Regions from separate parts of the Streptomyces sp. NPDC046909 genome, predicted to be linked through region 2. Evidence: predicted binding sites of a transcription regulator. Region 2 holds the regulator's gene; each other region holds the start of a gene.
The links. The regulator HrcA, encoded in region 2, represses chaperone genes, less so after heat shock. The targets are predictions, from matches to a motif close to TTNGCACTCNGNNNNNCNGAGTGCNAA.

Region 1 (7,360 bases), on a different contig from region 2:
TCGTCCAGGTCGCGCTGGGTCATCGTGTGCCCGGTGGGCTCGTCGGCACCGGGACGCACACCGGAGGGACCGACCGACGGGGCGTCCGGGACGGGGCCCTGGCCCGGGGTGCGGGTCATGCCGATGTGCCAGAGCTGCGGGACGATCGTGCCGCCCGCCGCGTGCACGTCCTCGGCGACCTTCTGCCACCCCGCGAGCTGCTCCTCCCCGTGGAAGCGGGGCACGCGCGTGCTGTCACCGGCCGAGTCATGACCGACGTACGTGCCCTCGGTCACGATCAGACCGACGCCCGCGGCCGCCCGGCGCGAGTAGTACGACGCCACGTCCGCGCCCGGGATGCCGCCCGGGGAGAACATGCGGGTCATCGGCGCCATGACGATGCGGTTCGGGACGGTCAGGCCGTTGATCGTGGTGGGCCGGGAGAGGACCTCGGCGGCGCGGGTGGAGGGGACGGAAGCGGAGACGGTCACGCGGGGGCTCCTTGGAGGTGGCTCATCTGACCAGCTGGTATGTGCGTACGCATTGTTGCACCTACTGAACTAACTGGCTGTGTGGCGCCTCACATCCCCGCCGTACCCCGGAAACGCCCGAGGGCGGCACCCCCCGCTTTCGCGGGAAGTGCCGCCCTCGGAACGAAGGACAGGCGATCCGTACGGATCAGAAGTCCATGTCACCGCCCGGCATGCCGCCGCCGGCGGGCGCGGCGGCCTTCTCCGGCTTGTCGGCGATGACGGCCTCGGTGGTGAGGAAGAGCGCGGCGATCGACGCGGCGTTCTGGAGCGCGGAGCGCGTGACCTTCGCCGGGTCGATGATGCCTTCCTTGACCAGGTCGACGTACTCACCGGTGGCGGCGTTGAGGCCGTGACCCGGGGTGAGGTTGCGGACCTTCTCCACCACGACGCCGCCCTCAAGGCCGGCGTTGACGGCGATCTGCTTCAGCGGGGCCTCGAGGGCGAGCTTGACGGCGGCAGCGCCGGTCGCCTCGTCACCCTCCAGCTCCAGCTTCTCAAAGACACCGGAGGCCTGGAGCAGGGCCACGCCACCACCGGCGACGATGCCCTCCTCGACGGCCGCCTTGGCGTTGCGCACGGCGTCCTCGATGCGGTGCTTGCGCTCCTTGAGCTCGACCTCGGTCGCGGCACCGGCCTTGATGACGGCGACGCCACCGGCGAGCTTCGCCAGGCGCTCCTGGAGCTTCTCGCGGTCGTAGTCCGAGTCGCTGTTCTCGATCTCGGCACGGATCTGGTTGACGCGACCGGCGACCTGGTCGGCCGAACCGGCACCGTCGACGATCGTCGTCTCGTCCTTGGTGATGACGACCTTGCGGGCGCGGCCCAGGAGGTCCAGGGTCGCGTTCTCCAGCTTGAGGCCGACCTCCTCGGAGATGACCTCGCCGCCCGTGAGGATGGCGATGTCGCCGAGCATGGCCTTGCGACGGTCACCGAAGCCCGGGGCCTTGACGGCGACGGACTTGAAGGTGCCACGGATCTTGTTGACGACCAGGGTCGACAGGGCCTCGCCCTCGACGTCCTCGGCGATGATCAGCAGCGGCTTGCCCGACTGCATGACCTTCTCCAGGAGCGGGAGCAGGTCCTTGACGGAGCCGATCTTGGAGTTGGCGATCAGGATGTACGGGTCGTCCAGGGACGCCTCCATACGCTCCATGTCGGTGGCGAAGTAGGCGGAGATGTAGCCCTTGTCGAAGCGCATACCCTCCGTCAGCTCCAGCTCCAGACCGAAGGTCTGGGACTCCTCGACGGTGATGACGCCTTCCTTGCCGACCTTGTCCATCGCCTCGGCGATGAGCTCGCCGATCTGGGTGTCGGCGGCGGAGATGGAGGCCGTGGAAGCGATCTGCTCCTTGGTCTCGACATCCTTGGCCTGCTCAAGGAGGGCACCGGAGACGGCCTCGACGGCCTTCTCGATACCGCGCTTGAGAGCCATCGGGTTGGCACCGGCGGCCACGTTGCGCAGACCCTCGCGCACCAGGGCCTGGGCCAGGACGGTCGCAGTCGTCGTGCCGTCACCGGCTACGTCGTCGGTCTTCTTCGCGACTTCCTTGACCAGCTCGGCGCCGATCTTCTCGTACGGGTCCTCGAGCTCGATCTCCTTGGCGATGGAGACACCATCGTTGGTGATCGTGGGGGCGCCCCACTTCTTCTCGAGGACGACGTTGCGGCCCTTGGGGCCGAGCGTCACCTTCACGGCGTCCGCGAGCTGGTTCATGCCGCGCTCGAGGCCGCGCCGCGCCTCCTCGTCGAACGCGATGATCTTGGCCATGTGAAGTGGTCCCTCCAGGACTGGGGGTGATTCTTCTGGACCGCGCCCGCGCCCGCGACGGACGGCTCGCACACCTCGTGGTTCCTTGCCCCACCCGGCCTGCGGGCCTCACCGACCCGGTCCTTCGTTGTCACTCTCACCTTCAGAGTGCTAACGCCAATGATTAGCACTCGGCATGGTCGAGTGCAAGCGCCTCTCGGGGATCGACCAGGTCCCGCAGCGGTCCCGGCAGCCCTTACAGGGGTCCGGACAGACCGAAGGGCCCGCACCCCTCACGAGGTGCGAGCCCTTCGGCAGAAGACGCTCGGTGTTCAGTCGGTCGCGCGTATCAAGCGGTGACGCGAACCATGTCGGCCTGCGGGCCCTTCTGGCCCTGCGAGATCTCGAACTCCACCCGCTGGCCCTCTTCCAGGGTGCGGTACCCGTCCATCTGGATCGCGCTGTAGTGGACGAAAACATCCGCACCACCGTCGACCGCGATGAAGCCGTACCCCTTCTCCGCGTTGAACCACTTGACGGTGCCCTGAGCCATGCCTAACTCCCCTATTACTGGCCCTTGCACAGATCCGCACTTCGCGGATCCGGGTCAGACCTCACCCCCCACGGATTGGGGGCGTGCGCCGGAACGCGTCGACCGCGGCTGAATGTATCTGTCCAACTGCCGTCTGCAACAGGTCAATCGGACGAGAATTCTGGACGTGAGGGGTCCGGAATGTAGTGAGAATTCGCCCGAATTCGGGGCAAGTCGGGCCCCATAAAAGGCGCAAAATTCGCAAAAGAACCGCACACTTTGGCTACTTCTCGTCGCACTCGGAGCGAGAACTCATATGCGGCTGGCATGGGGAGCGGAGCAGGTTCCCCAACTGTACCGCGCTCAACCATAGAGAATTGCCCCCTCCGCTTCTCTCACGGAGGGGGCAATTCAATGAACTCTTGGTAATCGACGTTACCCAGGGTAACGATCGACGTCCGGTCAGCCTCCGGCGACCGCCGGGATGATCGAGACACCGGCCCCGTCCGGGGTGGCCGTCTCCAGGCCCTGCTCGAAGCGGACGTCGTCGTCATTGACGTACACGTTGACGAACCGGCGCAGCTTGCCCTGGTCGTCGAGCACGCGTGCGGCGATGCCCGTGTGGTTCTTCTCCAGGTCGGCGATGACGTCGGCGAGGGTGGCACCCTCGGCGGCGACCTCGGCCTGCCCGCCGGTGTAGGTACGCAGGATGGTGGGGATGCGGACGGTCACGCTCATGATGCGAGGCCAGCCTCTCGGAAGGAGTCCAGGTTCGGGCGGATGGTCGCGGTGAGGCCGGTGCCGGCCACCGCGTCCAGGGTCTTGAGGCCGTCGCCGGTGTTCAGCACGACGGTGGTGAGCGTCGGGTCGAGGAGACCGTTCTCGATCAGCTTGCGGGTCACACCCACGGTCACGCCACCGGCCGTCTCGGCGAAGATGCCCTCCGTGCGAGCGAGCAGCTTGATCGCGTCGACGACCTGCTCGTCCGTCACGTCCTCCACCGCACCGCCGGTGCGGCGCGCGATGTCGAGGACGTACGGCCCGTCCGCCGGGTTGCCGATGGCGAGGGACTTGGCGATGGTGTTCGGCTTCTGGGGGCGTACGACGTCGTGGCCCGCCTTGTAGGCGACGGACACCGGCGAGCAGCCCTCCGCCTGCGCCCCGAAGATCTTGTACGGCTTGTCCTCGACGAGCCCCAGCTTGATCAGCTCCTGGAGCCCCTTGTCGATCTTCGTGAGCTGCGAGCCGGAGGCGATCGGCACGACCAGCTGGTCGGGAAGCTTCCAGCCGAGCTGCTCGCAGATCTCGTACGCCAGGGTCTTGGAGCCCTCCGCGTAGTAGGGCCGCAGGTTGACGTTGACGAAGCCCCAGCCCTCGCCGGCCGGGTCGCCGATCAGCTCGGAGCAGAAGCGGTTCACGTCGTCGTAGTTGCCCTCGATGCCGACGAGCTCACCGCCGTAGACGGCGGCCATGACGACCTTGCCCTGCTCCAGGTCGTGCGGGATGAACACGCAGGACCGGAAGCCGGCGCGGGCGGCGGCGGCGCCGACGGCACCGGCCAGGTTGCCGGTGGAGGAGCAGGAGAGGGTGGTGAAGCCGAAGGCGCGGGCCGCCTCCAGGGCCTGGGCGACGACGCGGTCCTTGAAGGAGTGCGTCGGGTTACCGGAGTCGTCCTTCACATACAGTCCGCCGGTCACGCCGAGCTCGCGCGCGAGGTTGTCGGCCTTGACGAGCTGGGTCCAGCCCGGGTTGATGTTGGGCTTGTCGGCCACGTCCGCGGGGACGGGCAGCAGGGGCGCGTAGCGCCAGATGTTCGCGGGTCCCGCCTCGATGCGCTTGCGGAGTTCCTCGGTGTCGTAGGCCGAGAAGTCATAGGCGATCTCGAGCGGGCCGAAACACTCCTCGCACGCGAAGACCGGTCCGAGAGGGACCCGGTGGCCGCACTCACGGCAGCTGAGCGCTGCGGCGGGGCCGAGGTCTACGGTCGTAGCGGTGGTGCTTGCATCGGTGGTGCTTGCAACAGTCTGCGCAGCCATGGAGGCGAGGCCCTTTCTCCTCATCTTCCTCACGACGCATCTCGCCGTGAGACGGATTTGGCACCTTCCCTAGTCGGGAGCCTCGCGGAACGATCAACAATGATCTACGAGTACCGACTGGAGGGTTGCCGGGGCTTCATCGGGCCGTATCCCTCTGCCCCTCTGGATGAGCGGTATGAAGTTGTGAACGTCCGACCATCCAGGACATGCGATGGTCATCCGCGTTGTTCAAGACTGTAACCGACGGCCAGGACAGTTGAGATAGACGTCCGAACGGCGAGATGGATCACACGTGAAGGAGCCGCCTACGTGCTGAACGAAGTCGAGCGCTGGCTGACCACCCGCTCCTGGTCAGTGACCGATCGCCCGCTCCACCAGATCATGGCCGCCAAGCAACGCACGGGGCAGACGGTCAGCGTCGTGCTGCCCGCGCTCAACGAGGAGGAGACGGTCGGCGACATCGTCGCGATCATCCGTCACGACCTCATGCAGCAGGTGCCCCTCGTAGACGAGATCGTCGTCGTCGACTCCGGGTCGACCGACCGTACGGCGCAGGTCGCGGCGGCCGCCGGGGCCACGGTCGTGCACCGCGACGCGATCCTCCCCCGCGTCCCCACCGTCCCCGGCAAGGGCGAGGTGCTGTGGCGCTCACTGCTGGTGACCAGCGGTGACATCGTCTGCTTCATCGACGCCGACCTGAAGGAGTTCTCCTCCGACTTCGTCTCCGGGATCGTGGGCCCGCTGCTCACCGACCCCGCTGTCGACCTGGTCAAGGCCATGTACGACCGCCCACTCGGGAGCGCGGCGGGCCAGGGCGGCCGCGTCACCGAGCTGATGGCCCGCCCGCTGCTGAACATGCACTGGCCGCAGCTGGCCGGCTTCGTCCAGCCGCTCGGCGGCGAGTACGCGGCCCGCAGGTCCCTCCTGGAACAGCTGCCGTTCCCCGTCGGCTACGGCGTGGAGCTGGGCATGCTGGTCGACGCCCTGCACCTGGTCGGCCTCGACGCGCTGGCCCAGGTGGACGTGGGGGTCCGCAAGCACCGCCACCAGGACGGCCAGGCCCTGGGCCGCATGTCCGCCGCGATCTACCGCACCGCCCAGCTCCGCCTGGCCCGCGGCCACCTCATCCGTCCCTCCCTCACCCAGTTCGAACGGGGCGAGGACGGCTTCGAGCCGCGCACCTACTCCGTGGACACGGAGGAACGGCCGCCGATGGCGGAGATCGCGGAGTACGCGTCCCGAAAGGTCGCCTGAAAGGTCGGCTGAGGTCGGCTGGGGTTGGCTGAGGTCGCCTGGCCAGAGCCGCGTTACGGGCTCCGGCGGGCCGTATACACAGAACCGTACGTTTGAGCGTTTACGGGTCGGGCTAGGTTGATCCGTATGGCTTCCACGCAGGCTGCCCAGGGTGCCCGGGTGCTCGTCGCGTCCAACCGCGGCCCGGTCTCGTACGAGGTCCGGGAGGACGGAACGCTGTCCGCCAAGCGCGGGGGCGGCGGGCTGGTCTCCGGTCTCTCCGCGATCGGGTCGGACGCGGACGCGCTGTGGGTGTGCTCGGCGCTGTCCGACGGCGACCGGGAGGCGGTCCGGCGCGGTGCGGGCGAGTCCGGCGTACGGATGCTCGACATCCCGGCGGACGTGCACGCGGACGCGTACAACGGCATCGCGAACTCGGTGCTCTGGTTCGTCCACCACATGCTGTACCAGACCCCGCTGGAGCCGGTCTTCGACGCGGAGTTCCGGCGCCAGTGGGCGTCGTACGAGACGTACAACCGCGCGTTCGCGCAGGCGCTGGCGGAGGAGGCGGTGCAGGGCGCCTCGGTCGTGGTGCAGGACTACCACCTGACGCTGGTGCCCGGGATGCTGCGCGAGCTCCGCCCGGATCTGCGGATCGGCCACTTCTCGCACACACCGTGGGCGCCCCCGGAGTACTTCCGGATGCTGCCGGACGACGTGGCCGAGCAGGTCCTGCGGGGCATGCTCGGCGCGGACCGGCTGGGGTTCCTCACGCGGCGGTGGGCGTCGGCGTTCGAGGCGTGCGCGGCGGACGTCGTCGGCGGGCTCGGGGAGACGCGGGTCGGGGTGCACGGGCTCGGCGCGGACGCGGACTTCCTGCGGAAGCGGTCGCACGAGACCGACGTCGACGAACGGATGACGGCACTGCGCGCGGAGATCGGCGAGGGCCGCCGGGCGATCGTCCGGGTCGACCGGACCGAGCTGTCCAAGAACATCGTGCGCGGGCTGCTGGCCTACCGGCAGCTGCTCGACGACCGTCCCGAGTGGCGGGAGCGCGTGGTGCACGTGGCGTTCGCGTACCCGTCCCGCCAGGACCTGGCGGTCTACCGCGACTACACGGCCGAAGTGCAGCGCCTGGCCGAGGAGATCAACGAGCGGTACGGGACAGCGGGCTGGAAGCCGGTCGTCCTGCACGTCAAGGACGACTTCGCCCGCTCCCTGGCCGCCTACCGCCTCGCCGACGTCGCCCTGGTGAACCCCATCCGCGACGGCATGAACCTCGTCGCCAAGGAGGTACCGG
Region 2 (7,360 bases):
ACAGCTGGTCCACCATCGTGTTCACGGTCAGCTTCAGTTCGAGCAGCTCACCGGTCGCCTCGACGGTGACCGTACGGGTCAGGTCGCCGCGCGCCACCGCCGTGGTCACCAGGGCGATGTCCCGCACCTGGGCCGTCAGCCGGGACGCCATGGTGTTGACCGCCTCGGTCACATCCCGCCAACTGCCCGACAGGCCCTGCACCTTGGCCCGCCCGCCCAGCCGCCCCTCGGTACCGACCTCACGGGCGACCCGCGTCACCTCACCGGTGAACAGGGACAACTGGTCGACCATCTTGTTCACGGCCCGGCCCAGGCGCCGCAGATCCCCCCGCAACTGACGGTTGCCGTCGTGGAGATCGACCCGCTGGGTCAGATCACCGCCGGCCACCGCGTCCAGGACCCGGGTCGCGTTGGCCGCGGGGGCCACCAGGGCGTCCAGCAGCTGGTTCACATCGGAGACCCGGGACGCCCAGGCGCCCGCGCCGGGGCTCGGGGAGAGCCGCTCGTCCAGCCGGCCGTGCCGGACCAGCTCCCGCTTCACCCGCTGGACCTCGGTGGTGAAATGGACGTTCCGGTCGACCAGCTGGTTGAAGATCGCGGTCAGCTCGGCGGTGATCCCGTGCTGCCCCGCTTCCTGAACCTTCGAGAAGTGTCCGTCCCGAGCGGCTGTCATCGCGGCGAGCAGCGGACGCAGATCCGATGCTCGAATCTGGTCGTGATTCTGTCCGTCTTCGAGCACACGCGTAGCACTGTTCTCACTCATGGCGGCCCACTTCAGTAACTCGGCGCTTATGGGCGCAGTCAGTCTGTCACTCTGTCCGCATCGACTGAGGCGTATTCGTCCGAACTGCTCGGGGAGCTGGACATGGGGGCCATTCCGACGCAACGGGAGACCGATCCCGGTGCCTCTGATGCGCCTGTGCCCTCCGAAGCGCTCCTGTGCGCCCGGGCGCACGCCACCCTTTCCGGTAGCTCCCTCGCGCCGGGCGCCGCCCGCGCACTGCTGCGCGCCGCGCTCACCGAATGGACCGAACTGGGCCTTCCCGGCTCCGGACTGCTCACCGACCGGCTGACCGACGACACCGTCGTGGTGGTCAGCGAACTCGTCACCAACGCGGTCGTGCACGCCGGCACCGACGTCGAGCTGGAGTGCCGGATGGAGGAGACCGGCGCCCTCGTCGTGGAGGTCTCCGACCACCACCCCTCGCGCGCCCCGCGCGGCGGCGAGCCCGAAGGACCGTACGGCACCCCGGAGTACGGCCGCGGCCTGCGCCTTGTCGCCACGCTCGCCGAGTCCTGGGGCATCACCTACCGCAGGGGCACCAAGACGGTGTGGGCGCGGCTGACCGACGCGGACGGCGCGGCCGTCGGGGAGATCGAGGCATACGCCGGGGAGCGCGCGCTGGAGCGCGGCCTGAAAGTCGCCGAGGGCCTCGCGCCCGAGCCCCGGCGCGCCGAACGCGACCGGGAGTGGCTCAACCGCGGTGCCCTGTCCTTCCTCGCCGAGGCCTCCGACCTGCTCGCCGGACAGCTCGACGAGGACCTCGTGGCCGCGCTCACCGGACAGCTGATCGTGCCGCGCCTCGCCGACTGGTGCGCGGTCTGGCTGGAGGACGAGCACATGGGACGCGGAGGCTGGGGAGCCGACGGGCTCGGCGGCTCCGGACCCCGGCTCGCCCGCGTCTGGCACGGCCACGAGAGCCGCATCGAGGAACTGCGCCGCGCCCTGGAGAAGGACCCCCCGAGACCGGCCGAACCGCCCCGCTCCGGACCCGTGCCGTTCCCCTGGCCCGGCGAGGCGCTGGGCACGCACGGAGCACACGGCACAGCACTGGCGTACCGCCTGATCGCCGGCGGCCGGCCGCTCGGCACGCTCGTCATCGGACGGTCCGGGCTGCTGCGCTTCCCCGACGAGATCACCGGCCTCGTCGAGGACCTCGGCCGCCGTGTCGCGCTCGCCATCGGCGCGGCCCGCCAGTACGCCCGCCAGGCCACCATCAGCGCCGTCCTCCAGCGCGGCCTGCTGCCCGGCGCGGTCGCCGAGATCCCCGGGATGAGCAGCGCGCTCGTCTACGAGCCGTACGACAAGAACGGCCCCAGCGGCGACTTCTACGACCTCTTCCCGGCCGGCGACGGCCGCTGGTGCTTCGCCGTCGGCGACGTCCAGGGCAAGGGCCCCGAGGCGGCCGTCGTCATCGGCCTCGCCCGCCCCTGGCTGCGGCTCCTCGCCCGCGAGGGCTACCGCGTCGCCGACGTCCTCGACCGCCTCAACCAGCTCCTCCTCGACGACGCCACGGAAGCCGCCGACGCCGCCGCCCGCGCCCTCGTCGCCGCGGGCGGCCGCTCCCTGGCCGGCGACGGCCCCCAGACCCGCTTCCTCTCCCTCCTCTACGGCGAACTCGCCCCCTTCGACGGCGGCGTCCACTGCACCCTCGCCTCCGCGGGCCACCCCCTCCCGTTACTCCTCGGCGCGGGCGGCGAGGTCCGCACCGCCGCCCGCCCCCAGACCCTCCTCGGCGTGGTGGAGGACGAGACGTACACGAGTGAGACCTTCGAGCTGCGGCCGGGGGACACCCTGCTGGCCGTCACGGACGGGGTGACGGAGCGCCGCTGCGGCTCCCGCCAGTTCGACGACGCGGACGGCCTCGCGACGGCCCTCGAAGGCTGCGCGGGGCTGCCGGCTCCGCTGATCGCCGAGCGGATCAAGAGGCTGGTGCACGAGTTCGGGATGCGCCCGCCGGAGGACGATCTGGCGCTGCTGGTGCTGCAAGCGGAGTGACCTTTACGGGGGGACTCCTCCCAGTGCTGGACAATGGACCGCATGCCTTCCGCACTCCCCGACGGCGAGCCCGTCCCCGACGACGGCACGCTCCCCGCGTCCGCCCTCGCCGGGTCCGCCGACCGCCCCCTCGGGTTCTATCTCCACGTCCCGTACTGCGCGACCCGCTGCGGCTACTGCGACTTCAACACCTACACGGCGACCGAGCTGCGCGGCACGGGCGGGGTGCTGGCCTCCCGCGACAACTACGCGGACACCCTCATCGACGAGATCCGCCTGGCCCGGAAGGTGCTGGGCGACGACCCGCGTCCCGTCCGTACGGTGTTCGTCGGGGGCGGTACGCCGACGCTGCTGGCCGCCGGCGATCTCGTACGGATGCTCGCGGCGATCCGCGACGAGTTCGGGCTCGCGCCGGACGCGGAGGTGACGACCGAGGCGAATCCGGAGTCGGTGAACCCGGCGTACCTCGCGACGCTGCGGCAGGGCGGCTTCAACCGGATCTCCTTCGGCATGCAGAGCGCGAAGCAGCATGTGTTGAAGGTGCTGGACCGTACGCATACGCCGGGCCGCCCGGAGGCGTGCGTGGCGGAGGCTCGGGCGGCGGGCTTCGAGCACGTCAACCTGGATCTGATCTACGGCACGCCGGGGGAGTCCGACGACGACTGGCGGGCCTCGCTGGAGGCGGCGATCGGGGCGGGCCCTGACCACGTCAGCGCGTATGCGTTGATCGTGGAGGAGGGGACGCAGCTGGCCCGTCGGATCCGGCGGGGTGAAGTGCCGATGACCGACGACGACGTCCACGCGGACCGGTATCTGATCGCCGAGGACGCGTTCTCGGCGGCGGGCTTCGACTGGTACGAGGTGTCCAACTGGGCCACCTCCGAGGCCGGGCGGTGCCTCCACAACGAGCTGTACTGGCGGGGCGCGGACTGGTGGGGGGCCGGGCCCGGAGCGCACTCGCATGTGGGCGGGGTGCGCTGGTGGAACGTCAAGCATCCCGGCGCGTACGCGGCCGCGCTGGCGGCGGGGAAGTCGCCGGGGGCGGGGCGTGAGCTGCTCTCGGACGAGGACCGGCGGGTCGAGCGGATCCTGCTGGAGCTGCGGCTTCGGGAGGGGGTGCCGCTGTCGCTGCTGCGGGAGGAGGGGCTGGCGGCTTCTCGGCGGGCGCTGTCGGAGGGGCTGCTGGATGGGGGGCCCTATGAGGAGGGGCGTGCCGTGCTTACCCTGCGGGGGCGGCTTCTGGCCGATGCGGTGGTGAGGGACCTCGTCGATTGAGTCTGCGGGCCGGTGGGGGCTGGTCGCGCAGTTCCCCGCGCCCCTTAGGTTGGTGCAGTGCGCCTGCGCCTATGAGCGCTCCGAGTTACGCCGTGACGAAATCGATCAGTTCCTCCACCCTTCCCAGCAGCTCTGGCTCCAGGTCCTTGTACGAGGTCACCCTCTTCAAGATCGCCTGCCACACCGCCCCCGTGTTCTCCGGCGGCCAGCCCAGCGCCCGGCACACGCCCGTCTTCCAGTCCTGCCCGTGCGGCACCCGCGGCCAGCCCGCGATGCCCAGGGACGACGGCTTCACCGCCTCCCAGATGTCGATGTACGGGTGGCCGACGACCAGGGCGTGCTCGCTCGTCACCGCCTCCGCGATGCGCCACTCCTTCGTGCCCGGCAGCAAGTGGTCCACGAGCACCCCCAGACGGGCGTCCGGGCCCGGCGCGAACTCCTCCACGATCCTCGGCAGGTCGTCGACGCCCTCCAGGTACTCCACGACCACGCCCTCGATGCGCAGGTCGTCGCCCCAGACCTTCTCGACCAGTTCGGCGTCGTGCCGGCCCTCGACGTAGATGCGCCCCGCGCGGGCCACGCGTGCGCGTGCGCCGGGGACGGCCACCGAGCCGGATGCCGTACGGGAGGGACGTACCGGCGTAATGCCTGTCGGGCGGACGAGCGTCACCACCCGGCCCTCCAGCAGGAAGCCCCTCGGCTCCAGCGGGAACACCCGGTGCTTGCCGAAGCGGTCCTCCAGGGTCACCGTGCCCGCCTCGCAGCGGATCACCGCGCCGCAGAAGCCGGTGCCGGGTTCCTCGACCACCAGGCCGGGCTCCGCCGGGACCTCGGGGACGGGCTTCGGCTTCTTCCAGGGCGGGGTCAGGTCGGCGGAGTACTGGCGCATTCGGATGACGATAGGAGAAGCCCCGGCCGACCTAGCGCGACACGCCGAACCTCGTGGCCAGGGCGTCGCGCTGGCGTCGTACGAAGGCCGCGTCCACCACCGCTCCGTGACCAGGCACGTACAGTGCGTCCTCGCCGCCCAGGTCCAACAACCTGTCGAGCGCGGCCGGCCAGTGGGACGGTACGGCGTCCGGGCCCGCCTGGGGTTCGCCGGACTCCTCGACCAGGTCGCCGCAGAAGACCACCTCGGGGGAGCCGGGGACGAGGACCGCGAGGTCGTGGGCGGTGTGGCCGGGGCCGACGTTCGCGAGGAGGACCTGGCGGCCGGTGCCGAGGTCGAGGGTCCACTCGCCGGAGACGTGGTGGCGGGGGCGGGGCAGCGCCGACACCGCCTCATCGGCGAGTGCCTCCTCCAGGCCGTTGCGGATCGCGTCCGAGCGCAGCTCCTCGCGCGCGTGGTGCTGGGCGAAGAGGGTGTCCATGCCCACCGGGGCGAACACCTCCGCGTCCGTGAACGCCGCTGCCCCGAACACGTGGTCGAAGTGGGGGTGTGTCAGCGCGAGATGGGTCACACGCCGGCCCGCGAGGGTCTCCGCCTGGGCGCGGATGCGCGCGCCCTCAGCCAGGCTCGACCCGGCGTCGATCACCAGAGCGGTACCCTCGCCGACGACCAGACCCGCCGTGCAGTCCCAGCCAGGGAGCCGGCACCGCCCGACCCCGGCCGCCACCCGCTCCCACCCCAGCTCTTCCCAAGTCACCGTCATACGGCGACGCTAGCCGTACGGGAGGCCGTGGCCGGACCGACCTTGCCGGGGCGGTACCCCACCGCCGTACACTGGGCCGGGGAACGCTGGCACTCGGATGTGAAGAGTGCCAGGCGAAGCGCCAAGGGAACGACCTCTGGAGGTGTGCGCGATGCTGAGTGAACGCAGGCTTCAGGTGCTGCGCGCCATCGTCCAGGACTATGTCGGCACCGAGGAGCCGGTCGGCTCCAAGGCGCTGACCGAGCGGCACAGCCTCGGTGTCTCGCCGGCGACGATCCGCAACGACATGGCGGCCCTGGAGGACGAGGGGTTCATCGCCCAGCCGCACACCAGCGCCGGGCGGATCCCCACCGACAAGGGCTACCGGCTCTTCGTCGACAAGCTCGCCGGCGTCAAGCCGATGACCGCGCCCGAGCGGCGGGCCATCCAGAACTTCCTCGACGGCGCCGTCGATCTCGATGATGTCGTCGCGCGGACGGTACGGCTGCTCGCTCAGCTCACCCGGCAGGTCGCCGTCGTGCAGTATCCGTCGCTGACCCGGTCCACCGTCCGGCATGTGGAGCTGCTCTCGCTCGCCCCCGCGCGCGTGATGCTCGTCCTCATCACGGACACCGGGCGGGTCGAGCAGCGCATGGTCGACTGCCCGGCGCCCTTCGGAGAGGCCTCGCTGGCCGATCTGCGGGCGCGGCTGAACAGCAGGGTCGCGGGACGCCGTTTCGCGGATGTGCCGCACCTGGTGGAGGACCTGCCGGAGGGCTTCGACATCGAGGACCGCGGCACCGTCTCGACCGTGCTCTCCACCCTGCTGGAGACACTCGTCGAGGAGAACGAGGAGCGGTTGATGATCGGCGGCACCGCCAATCTCACCCGCTTCGGACATGACTTCCCCCTCACTATCCGACCGGTGCTCGAAGCCCTTGAGGAGCAGGTCGTGCTTCTCAAGTTGCTTGGTGAGGCCGGGGATTCGGGCATGACCGTACGCATCGGTCATGAGAACGCCTATGAGGGACTCAACTCCACGTCCGTCGTGTCGGTCGGCTACGGTTCGGGCGGCGAGGCAGTCGCCAAGCTCGGCGTGGTCGGACCGACCCGCATGGATTACCCGGGAACGATGGGAGCGGTACGCGCAGTGGCACGGTACGTCGGACAGATCCTGGCGGAGTCGTAAGTGGCCACGGACTACTACGCCGTTCTCGGCGTGCGCCGCGACGCGTCGCAGGATGAGATCAAGAAGGCGTTCCGTCGGCTCGCACGCGAGCTGCACCCGGACGTCAACCCGGATCCGAAGACCCAGGAGCGGTTCAAGGAGATCAACGCCGCTTACGAGGTGCTGTCGGACCCGCAGAAGAAGCAGGTCTACGACCTCGGCGGCGACCCGCTCTCGCAGGCCGGCGGCGGTGGCGCGGGCGGCTTCGGGGCCGGTGGGTTCGGGAACTTCTCGGACATCATGGACGCGTTCTTCGGTACGGCCTCGCAGCGCGGTCCGCGGTCGCGGACCCGGCGTGGCCAGGACGCGATGATCCGGCTGGAGATCGAGCTCGACGAGGCGGCCTTCGGCACCACGAAGGACATCCAGGTCGACACCGCGATCGTCTGCTCCACCTGTAGCGGTGAGGGCGCGGCGCCGGGGACCTCGGCCCAGACATGTGACATG
Region 3 (7,360 bases), on a different contig from region 2:
GACGCCGGCCTTGACCAGGTCGCCGTACTCGCCGGTGGCGGCGTTGAAGCCCTGGCCCTTGTCGAGCTCGGCGACCTTGGAGGTGATGACGTAGCCCTCCAGGCCGGCGTTCTCGGCGATCCAGCGCAGCGGCTCGACGACGGCCTTGCGGACGACGGCGACACCGGTGGCCTCGTCGCCGGTCTTGCCGAGGCCGCCCTCAAGCACCTTCGCGGCGTGGACGAGCGCGGAGCCACCACCGGAGACGATGCCCTCCTCGACCGCGGCGCGGGTCGCGGAGATGGCGTCCTCCAGACGGTGCTTCTTCTCCTTCAGCTCCACCTCGGTGGCGGCGCCGACCTTGATCACGCACACGCCGCCGGCCAGCTTCGCGAGGCGCTCCTGGAGCTTCTCGCGGTCCCAGTCGGAGTCCGTGTTCTCGATCTCGGCCTTGATCTGGTTGACGCGGCCCACGACGTCGGCGGAGTCGCCGGCGCCGTCGACGATCGTGGTGTCGTCCTTGGTGATCGTGACGCGGCGGGCGGAGCCCAGCACGTCCAGACCGGCCTGGTCGAGCTTGAGGCCGACCTCCTCGGAGATGACCGTGGCGCCGGTGAGGACCGCCATGTCCTGGAGCATCGCCTTGCGGCGGTCACCGAAGCCGGGAGCCTTCACGGCGACGGCGTTGAAGGTGCCGCGGATCTTGTTGACGACCAGGGTGGAGAGGGCCTCGCCCTCGACGTCCTCGGCGATGATCAGCAGCGGCTTGGAGGCACCGCCCTGGATGACCTTCTCCAGGAGGGGCAGCAGGTCCTGGATCGAGGAGATCTTGCCCTGGTTGATCAGGATGTACGGGTCGTCGAGGACGGCCTCCATACGCTCCTGGTCGGTGACGAAGTACGGGGACAGGTAGCCCTTGTCGAAGGCCATGCCCTCGGTGAAGTCCAGCTCCAGCCCGAAGGTGTTGGACTCCTCGACGGTGATGACACCGTCCTTGCCGACCTTGTCCATCGCCTCGGCGATGAGCTCGCCGACCTGCGTGTCCTGCGCGGACAGCGCGGCGACGGCGGCGATGTCCGCCTTGTCGTCGATCGGGCGGGCGGTGGCGAGAAGGTCCTCCGACACGGCGGCTACGGCGGCGTCGATGCCCTTCTTCAGCAGCGCCGGGGAGGCACCCGCGGCGACGTTCTTCAGGCCCTCGCGGACCAGCGCCTGGGCGAGCACGGTGGCGGTGGTCGTACCGTCACCCGCGATGTCGTTGGTCTTGGTCGCCACCTCCTTCACCAGCTGCGCGCCGAGGTTCTCGTACGGGTCCTCGATCTCGACCTCGCGGGCGATCGTGACACCGTCGTTGGTGATGGTGGGGGCGCCGAACTTCTTGTCGATGACGACGTTGCGGCCCTTGGGGCCGATCGTCACCTTGACCGTGTCGGCAAGCTTGTTGACGCCGCGCTCGAGGGCGCGACGGGCGTCCTCGTCGAACTTCAGGATCTTCGCCATGGGAGCGGTTCAGCCCTCTCGGAAAACGTGGGTGTAAAAGCGAACTGCGCCCCTGACGCCCGGATTCATGAGGTCGCGGGGGCCCGGGGCGCAGCTCAAAAGCAAAGTGCTTCGGTGAAGAAGCGGGTCAACTACTTCTCGATGACCGCGAGGACGTCGCGGGACGAGAGGACGAGGTACTCCTCGCCGTTGTACTTGACCTCGGTGCCGCCGTACTTGCTGTACAGCACGATGTCGCCGACCTTCACGTCGAGCGGCAGGCGCTCGCCGTTCTCGAAGCGACCCGGACCGACGGCGAGGATGACGCCCTCCTGGGGCTTCTCCTTCGCGGTGTCCGGAATGACCAGGCCAGAGGCCGTGGTCTGCTCGGCGTCGAGCGGCTGGACCACGATGCGGTCCTCGAGCGGCTTGATGGCAACCTTGGAGCTGGCGGTCGTCACGATCCGACCTCCCCCTTCGGAGATCTCACGGGGTTAACTGTCTGAGGTGGCGACCAGGTGGATCCGTCGTCGCGGGTGCCGGACCTGCCCGTCGCTATTGGCACTCTCCAGGGGGGAGTGCCAGACCCGAGACTATGACCGCGATTAGCACTCGGTCAAGCGGACTGCTAATTCGCGGCGCGAGCCGAGCGGATTCGCGGCGCGGGCCGAGCGGATTCGCGGCGCGGGCCGAGCGGATTTCACCAGGGGCGCCGTGACTGTCCTGGCACCCTGCGTCGGCGCTGCCGCGACCGGGGGCTGCCGCCCCCAGACCCCCGCTTCGGCCCTGAAGGGGCCTCGTCCTCAAACGCCGGACAGGCTGAAATGCCCCGACCGGCGCCCTAGACGTAATCCTCCAGCCGCCCCACCCGCAGCCCCGCCCCCCGCACCTCCTCCAGCACCCTCTCCGTCCGCTCCACCAGCGTCATCCCGCTCGTCCCCATCGACGCCACGGACACGATGTCCCCCGGCAGCAGCCGCCGCTCCCCCGTCCCGTACGTCAGGCCCTCGTCCCCCATCGACGCCCGCCACAGCACGACCGCCTCGACACCGCAGTCGGCGGCGGCGCGGAGGGTCGTCGTGTCGTACGTGCCGTAGGGCGGGCGGAAGAGGCGGGGGCGGATGCCGAAGCGGGACTTGAGTTTGTCCTGCTGGCCGCAGATCTCGGCGCGCTGGCCGGCGTAGGGCAGGCCGCGCAGGGCGGCGTGGTCGAGGGTGTGGTTCTGGATCGAGGCGCCCACCGACTGGAGGCGGGCGAAGTGGCCGTACCCGGGTCCGACGACGCTGTCCGTGAGGAACATGCTGACGGGCAGCCGCTGTTGACGGACCAGTTCGACGAAGCGGGGGTCCTTCTCGGCGCCGTCGTCGTAGGTCAGGAAGACGACCTTGTCGGACGTGGAGATCCGCTTCACGACGGGCACGGCGGACCCGGCCCCGGACCGCGTCCCCTTCGCCCCGTACGTCACCGCCTTCCTGCCCAGCCGTTCGATGGGGTCGACGGACGGGGCGCAGCCGGTGAGCAGCGTGGCCGCCAGGGCCACGACGGCCAGTCCTCGCGCACTCACAGGTAGTCCTCCAGCCGGGCCACCGCGTACCCCTCGGCCGTGATCTTGTTCAGGAACCGGCGGATCATGTCGGGCATCGTGCCCTTCCAGTCCTCCCGGCCGCGGAAGTGACTCAGCACGATGTCCCCCGGGTGGATCGAGCGGTCCCACTCCCGGTACTCCCAGTGGTCGACGAAGACCTCCTCGTTCCAGATCGGCGCGTACTTCACCCCGCAGGCCTTCGCCGCCCGCAGCGTGTCCTCGTTGTAGTTGCCGAAGGGCGGGCGGAAGAGCAGCGGCCGCTTGCCGTAGCGCTTCTCGATGACGTCCTGCATGCCGCAGATCTCGCGCTTCTGCGCGGTGTACGACAGCCCCGGCAGGTACGGGTGGTGGAGCGTGTGGTTGTTGAGTACGACGCCCCGGACCCGCATCCGCTCGAAGTAGCCGTAGTCCTCCTTGACCAGGTAGTCGCTGAGGAAGGCGGTGTACGGGATCTTCAGCTCGCTCATCATCCGCAGGAACGCGGGGTCCTTCTCGGCGCCGTCGTCGATGGTGAGGAAGACGATCTTCTGCCGGGTGGGGATCGTGGTGAAGACGGGCGGCAGGCCCTGCTCGACGTGGTCGTCGACCTCGAAGCCCTTGCGGGTGGTGATCCTCGGCTTCTTCGCGGGCGGCGCCGGGGGCGTCAGCGGGACCTTCGCCAGGCCCCAGCGCTTGGCGGTCCTCGCCTGGGCGCGGAGCTTGGTGGCGTACGAGTCCAGGGCCCGGGCGGGGGGCGCCTTCAGGGGCTGCTGGCCGGGGGCCGGGCGGACCTTCGTGCTCTCGGCCTGCGTACAGCCCGAGGCGATCGCGGCGACGGCGAGGACGGCGACGCCGATCCGGAGGCGCAGCCCTTGACCCGACCGGCTTTTGTCATTTTGTACTACTGATCCCATGGCGCCGGATCCTCGCAGGTCACCGCCCTGATCCCGGGCCGACACCGCCGCCGGAGGCGCCGCGTCCTCCGACTGGCCCACAATGACCCGGTGAACGACCTCGCCCCCCTCCACGCCCTCCTCACTCCCGAGGGCCGCGCCCTCCTCGACGCGGTGCGCGGCACCGCCCCCGCCGACGAACTCGCCGTCGCCACCCGGCTGCGCCGCGAGCACCCCGCCGAACTGGTGTCGGCGGCGCTCGGCCAGGCGCGGCTGCGGCAGCGGGCGGCGGTGAAGTTCGGGGCGGAGGACGCGGGGCGGATGTTCTTCACGCCGAACGGGGTGGAGCAGTCGACGCGGGCGAGTGTGGCGACGTATCGCGCCGAGTGCTTCCAGGCGCTGGGCGTCCGGTCCGTCGCCGACCTGTGCTGCGGGATCGGCGGGGACGCGATCGCGCTGGCGCGGGCCGGGATCAGCGTCCTGGCGGTGGACCGCGACCCCTTCACCGCCGCCGTGGCCCGGGCGAACGCCGAGGCGCTGGGCCTTGCCGACCTGATCGAGGTACGGGAGGCGGACGTCACGGAGATCGACACGTCCCCGTACGACGCGGTGTTCGTGGACCCGGCGCGACGGGGCGGCCGAGGGCGCGTCTTCGACCCCGAGGCCTACTCCCCTCCCCTGTCCTGGGCCGTGTCCGCCGCCCTCAAGGCGCCGCTCGGCGTACTGAAGGTCGCGCCCGGCATCCCGCACGAGGCGATCCCCGCCGAGGCCGAGGCCGAGTGGATCTCGGACCGGGGGGACGTGAAGGAGGCCGTGCTGAAGTTCGGCGAGGGCCGGACACCGGGGGCACGGCGGGCGATCCTGCTGCCCTCGGAGGCCGGCATCTGGGCCTCGCCCGCCACCATGCTGCCGAACCCCGAAGTCCGCCCCGTGGGCCGGTACTTGTACGAGCCCGACGGCGCCGTCATCCGCGCCCACCTGGTCGCGCAGGTCGCCGAGGACCTCGACGGCGGCCTGATCGACGAGACGATCGCGTACATCACCGCCGACGAACTGCACGTGACCCCGTATGCCACCGCCTACGAGATCACCGACCAACTCCCCTTCAACGTGAAGAAGTTGAAGGCGCTGCTGCGGGAGCGAGGGGTCGGGATCCTGACGGTGAAGAAGCGGGGTTCGGCCGTCGAACCGGAGGAACTGCGGCGCAAGGTACTGCCGAAGCCGCACGGGAAGGCCGAGGCGACCGTGTTTCTGACGCGGGTCGCGGGGGCGCCGACGATGCTGATCGGCGCCCCCGCCTGAGCAGCGGGTTCAGCGCAGGGTGAGGCTCGTCTCGGAGTCGACGCGGGTCAGTTTCTCCGGGTTGCGGACGTAGTAGAGGCCGCTGATGTGACCGTCCTCGATGCGGAACGCCACGACGCCGTCGAACTCGCCGCCCAGACTGAGGGCGAGGGCCGGGTTGCCGTTCACGACGGTGGGGGCGGCGGTGAGCGTGGCGCCGTTCTTGGCCATGGCGCCGAGGATGAAGCGGGCCACCTTGGAGGCGCCGGTGATGGGGCGCGGGGCGGCGACCTTGATGCCGCCGCCGTCGTTCAGCATGACGACCTCGGGGGCGAGTACGTCGAGGAGGCCCTGCAAGTCCCCGGTCTCCAGGGCGTGTTGGAAGGACTCCAGGGCCGCCCGGGTCACCTTCACGGAGGCCGACCGGCGCGGGCGGCGGGCGTCGACGTGCTTGCGGGCGCGGTGCGCGATCTGGCGGACGGCCGCGGGGCTCTTGTCGACGGCGGCGGCGATCTCGTCGTACTCGATGTCGAAGACCTCGCGCAGCACGAAGACCGCGCGTTCGGTCGGCGACAGCGTCTCCAGGACGAGCATGAGCGCCATCGACAGGCTCTCGGAGAGTTCGACGTCCTCGGCCACGTCCGGTGCGGTGAGCATCGGCTCGGGGAGCCAGGGGCCGACGTACGACTCCTTGCGGCGGGTCATGGTGCGCAGCCGGTTGAGGGCCTGGCGGGTGGTGATGCGGACCAGGTAGGCGCGGTGGTCCTGGACCTGCTCCAGGTCGACGGCGGCCCATCTGAGCCAGGTCTCCTGGAGCACGTCCTCGGCGTCGGCGGCGGAGCCGAGCATCTCGTAGGCCACCGTGAAGAGCAGGTTGCGGTGGGCGACGAAGGTGTCGGTGGCCGGGTCGGTGCCGTGCTCGCTCATGTCTCTGGTTCCCCCTCGGTCGTTCGCGGCCTTCGGCTAGGCCGCCTGTTCAGCGGTGGCCGGCGTCCGGGCGTCCTTGGCCCGCAGCAGCTCCTGGCGCATGGGGTCCTTGGCCCACCAGGTGTGCTTGCCGGGCTTGCGGGCCTCGTAGCCCAGCTGCCAGACGGTGCTCCAGCAGATGATCTCCTTGACCTTCGCACCCAAACGGCCGCCGATGTACTGCTTCTTGGCGATGTCGTCCTTGGTGGCGACCTGGAAGATGCCGAAACGGCGGCCCAGGCTGATGCAGGTACCGGCGAACCCGACGCTCACGGGCGCGGGCCGCGTCCCGGCGAGCCGGGCGAGTACGGTCTCGGCGGCCTGCGGGCCCAGCTGGACCGCCGACTGGCAGCCCATCCGGAACGGCAGGTCCGAGGGCGCCGCCGAGTCCCCGGCCGCGACGATGCGCTCGTCGTCGACGCTGGTGAGCGTCTCGTCGGTGAGGAGCCGCCCCAGGGCGTCGGTGCTCAGCCCGCTGCGCAGCGCGAGATCCGGCACCCCGAACCCGGCGGTCCAGATGGTCACCTCGCTCGGCAGCTCACGCCCGTCGGCGAGCCGGACGGCGTCACGGGTCACCGCGGCGACCTTGGTGCCGGGTCCGTCGAGCACGGTCACCCCGAGCCGGGCCAGCCGCCCGGCGACCGAGGCCCGGCCGCGCGGGTGCAGCGTGGGACCGAGGTCCCCGCCGCACACGAGGGTCACCGTGCGCCCCCGCTCGGCCAGTTCGGCGGCGGTCTCGATCCCGCTCGGGCCGCCTCCGACGACCGTCACCGGCGCGGCGGCGGGCGCGGCGTCGAGGACCGGCCGCAGCCGCTCCGCCTCCTCCACGCTGGTGATCGGGTAGGCGAACTCGGCCGCGCCGGGCACGGTCGGGTCGGCACTGCCGCTCCCCACGGCGTACACGAGGTAGTCGTAGCGAAGCGTGCCCCCGGCTCCCAGCCGCACGGCGCGCCCGTCCGCGTCGATCCGGGTCACGGTGTCGACGACCAGCCCGACGCCCTTGGCCAGCACCTTGCCGTAGTCCACGACCGCGTCGCGGGTCCCGGCGATCTGCTGGTGCAGCCGGATCCGCTCGACGAAGACGGGGCGGGGGTTGATCAGGGTGACGGTGACGTCGGCGCGCTGGGTCAGCCGGTTCGCCGCCATGACTCCGGCGTATCCGCCGCCGATGACGATGACTTCGGTGTTCCGGTTCATG

Region 1: a site for HrcA is predicted at 2,444-2,470, ahead of groL (chaperonin GroEL). Genes of this name have one in related genera too.
Region 3: a site for HrcA is predicted at 2,064-2,090, ahead of groES (co-chaperone GroES). Genes of this name have one in related genera too.

What each region holds. Positions count from the first base shown of each region.
Region 1 covers NZ_JBEYXC010000004.1:596,833-604,192, forward strand. Annotated here, with positions in the region: gene ABZ928_RS15745 (NADH:flavin oxidoreductase) at 1-470, opposite strand, end outside; gene groL (chaperonin GroEL) at 658-2,280, opposite strand; gene ABZ928_RS15755 (cold-shock protein) at 2,609-2,812, opposite strand; gene ABZ928_RS15760 (ubiquitin-like small modifier protein 1) at 3,254-3,529, opposite strand; gene thrC (threonine synthase) at 3,526-4,827, opposite strand; SAM riboswitch class I at 4,845-5,000, opposite strand; gene ABZ928_RS15770 (glucosyl-3-phosphoglycerate synthase) at 5,137-6,081, shown strand; gene ABZ928_RS15775 (trehalose-6-phosphate synthase) at 6,208-7,360, shown strand, end outside.
Region 2 covers NZ_JBEYXC010000020.1:43,608-50,967, reverse strand. Annotated here, with positions in the region: gene ABZ928_RS44610 (HAMP domain-containing protein) at 1-763, opposite strand, end outside; gene ABZ928_RS44605 (ATP-binding SpoIIE family protein phosphatase) at 866-2,779, shown strand; gene hemW (radical SAM family heme chaperone HemW) at 2,822-4,054, shown strand; gene ABZ928_RS44595 (DUF3097 domain-containing protein) at 4,140-4,943, opposite strand; gene ABZ928_RS44590 (MBL fold metallo-hydrolase) at 4,975-5,706, opposite strand; gene hrcA (heat-inducible transcriptional repressor HrcA) at 5,858-6,874, shown strand; gene dnaJ (molecular chaperone DnaJ) at 6,875-7,360, shown strand, end outside.
Region 3 covers NZ_JBEYXC010000010.1:162,424-169,783, reverse strand. Annotated here, with positions in the region: gene groL (chaperonin GroEL) at 1-1,479, opposite strand, end outside; gene groES (co-chaperone GroES) at 1,611-1,919, opposite strand; gene ABZ928_RS31365 (polysaccharide deacetylase family protein) at 2,300-3,022, opposite strand; gene ABZ928_RS31360 (polysaccharide deacetylase family protein) at 3,019-3,936, opposite strand; gene ABZ928_RS31355 (methyltransferase domain-containing protein) at 4,027-5,217, shown strand; gene ABZ928_RS31350 (RNA polymerase sigma-70 factor) at 5,227-6,123, opposite strand; gene ABZ928_RS31345 (FAD-dependent oxidoreductase) at 6,160-7,359, opposite strand.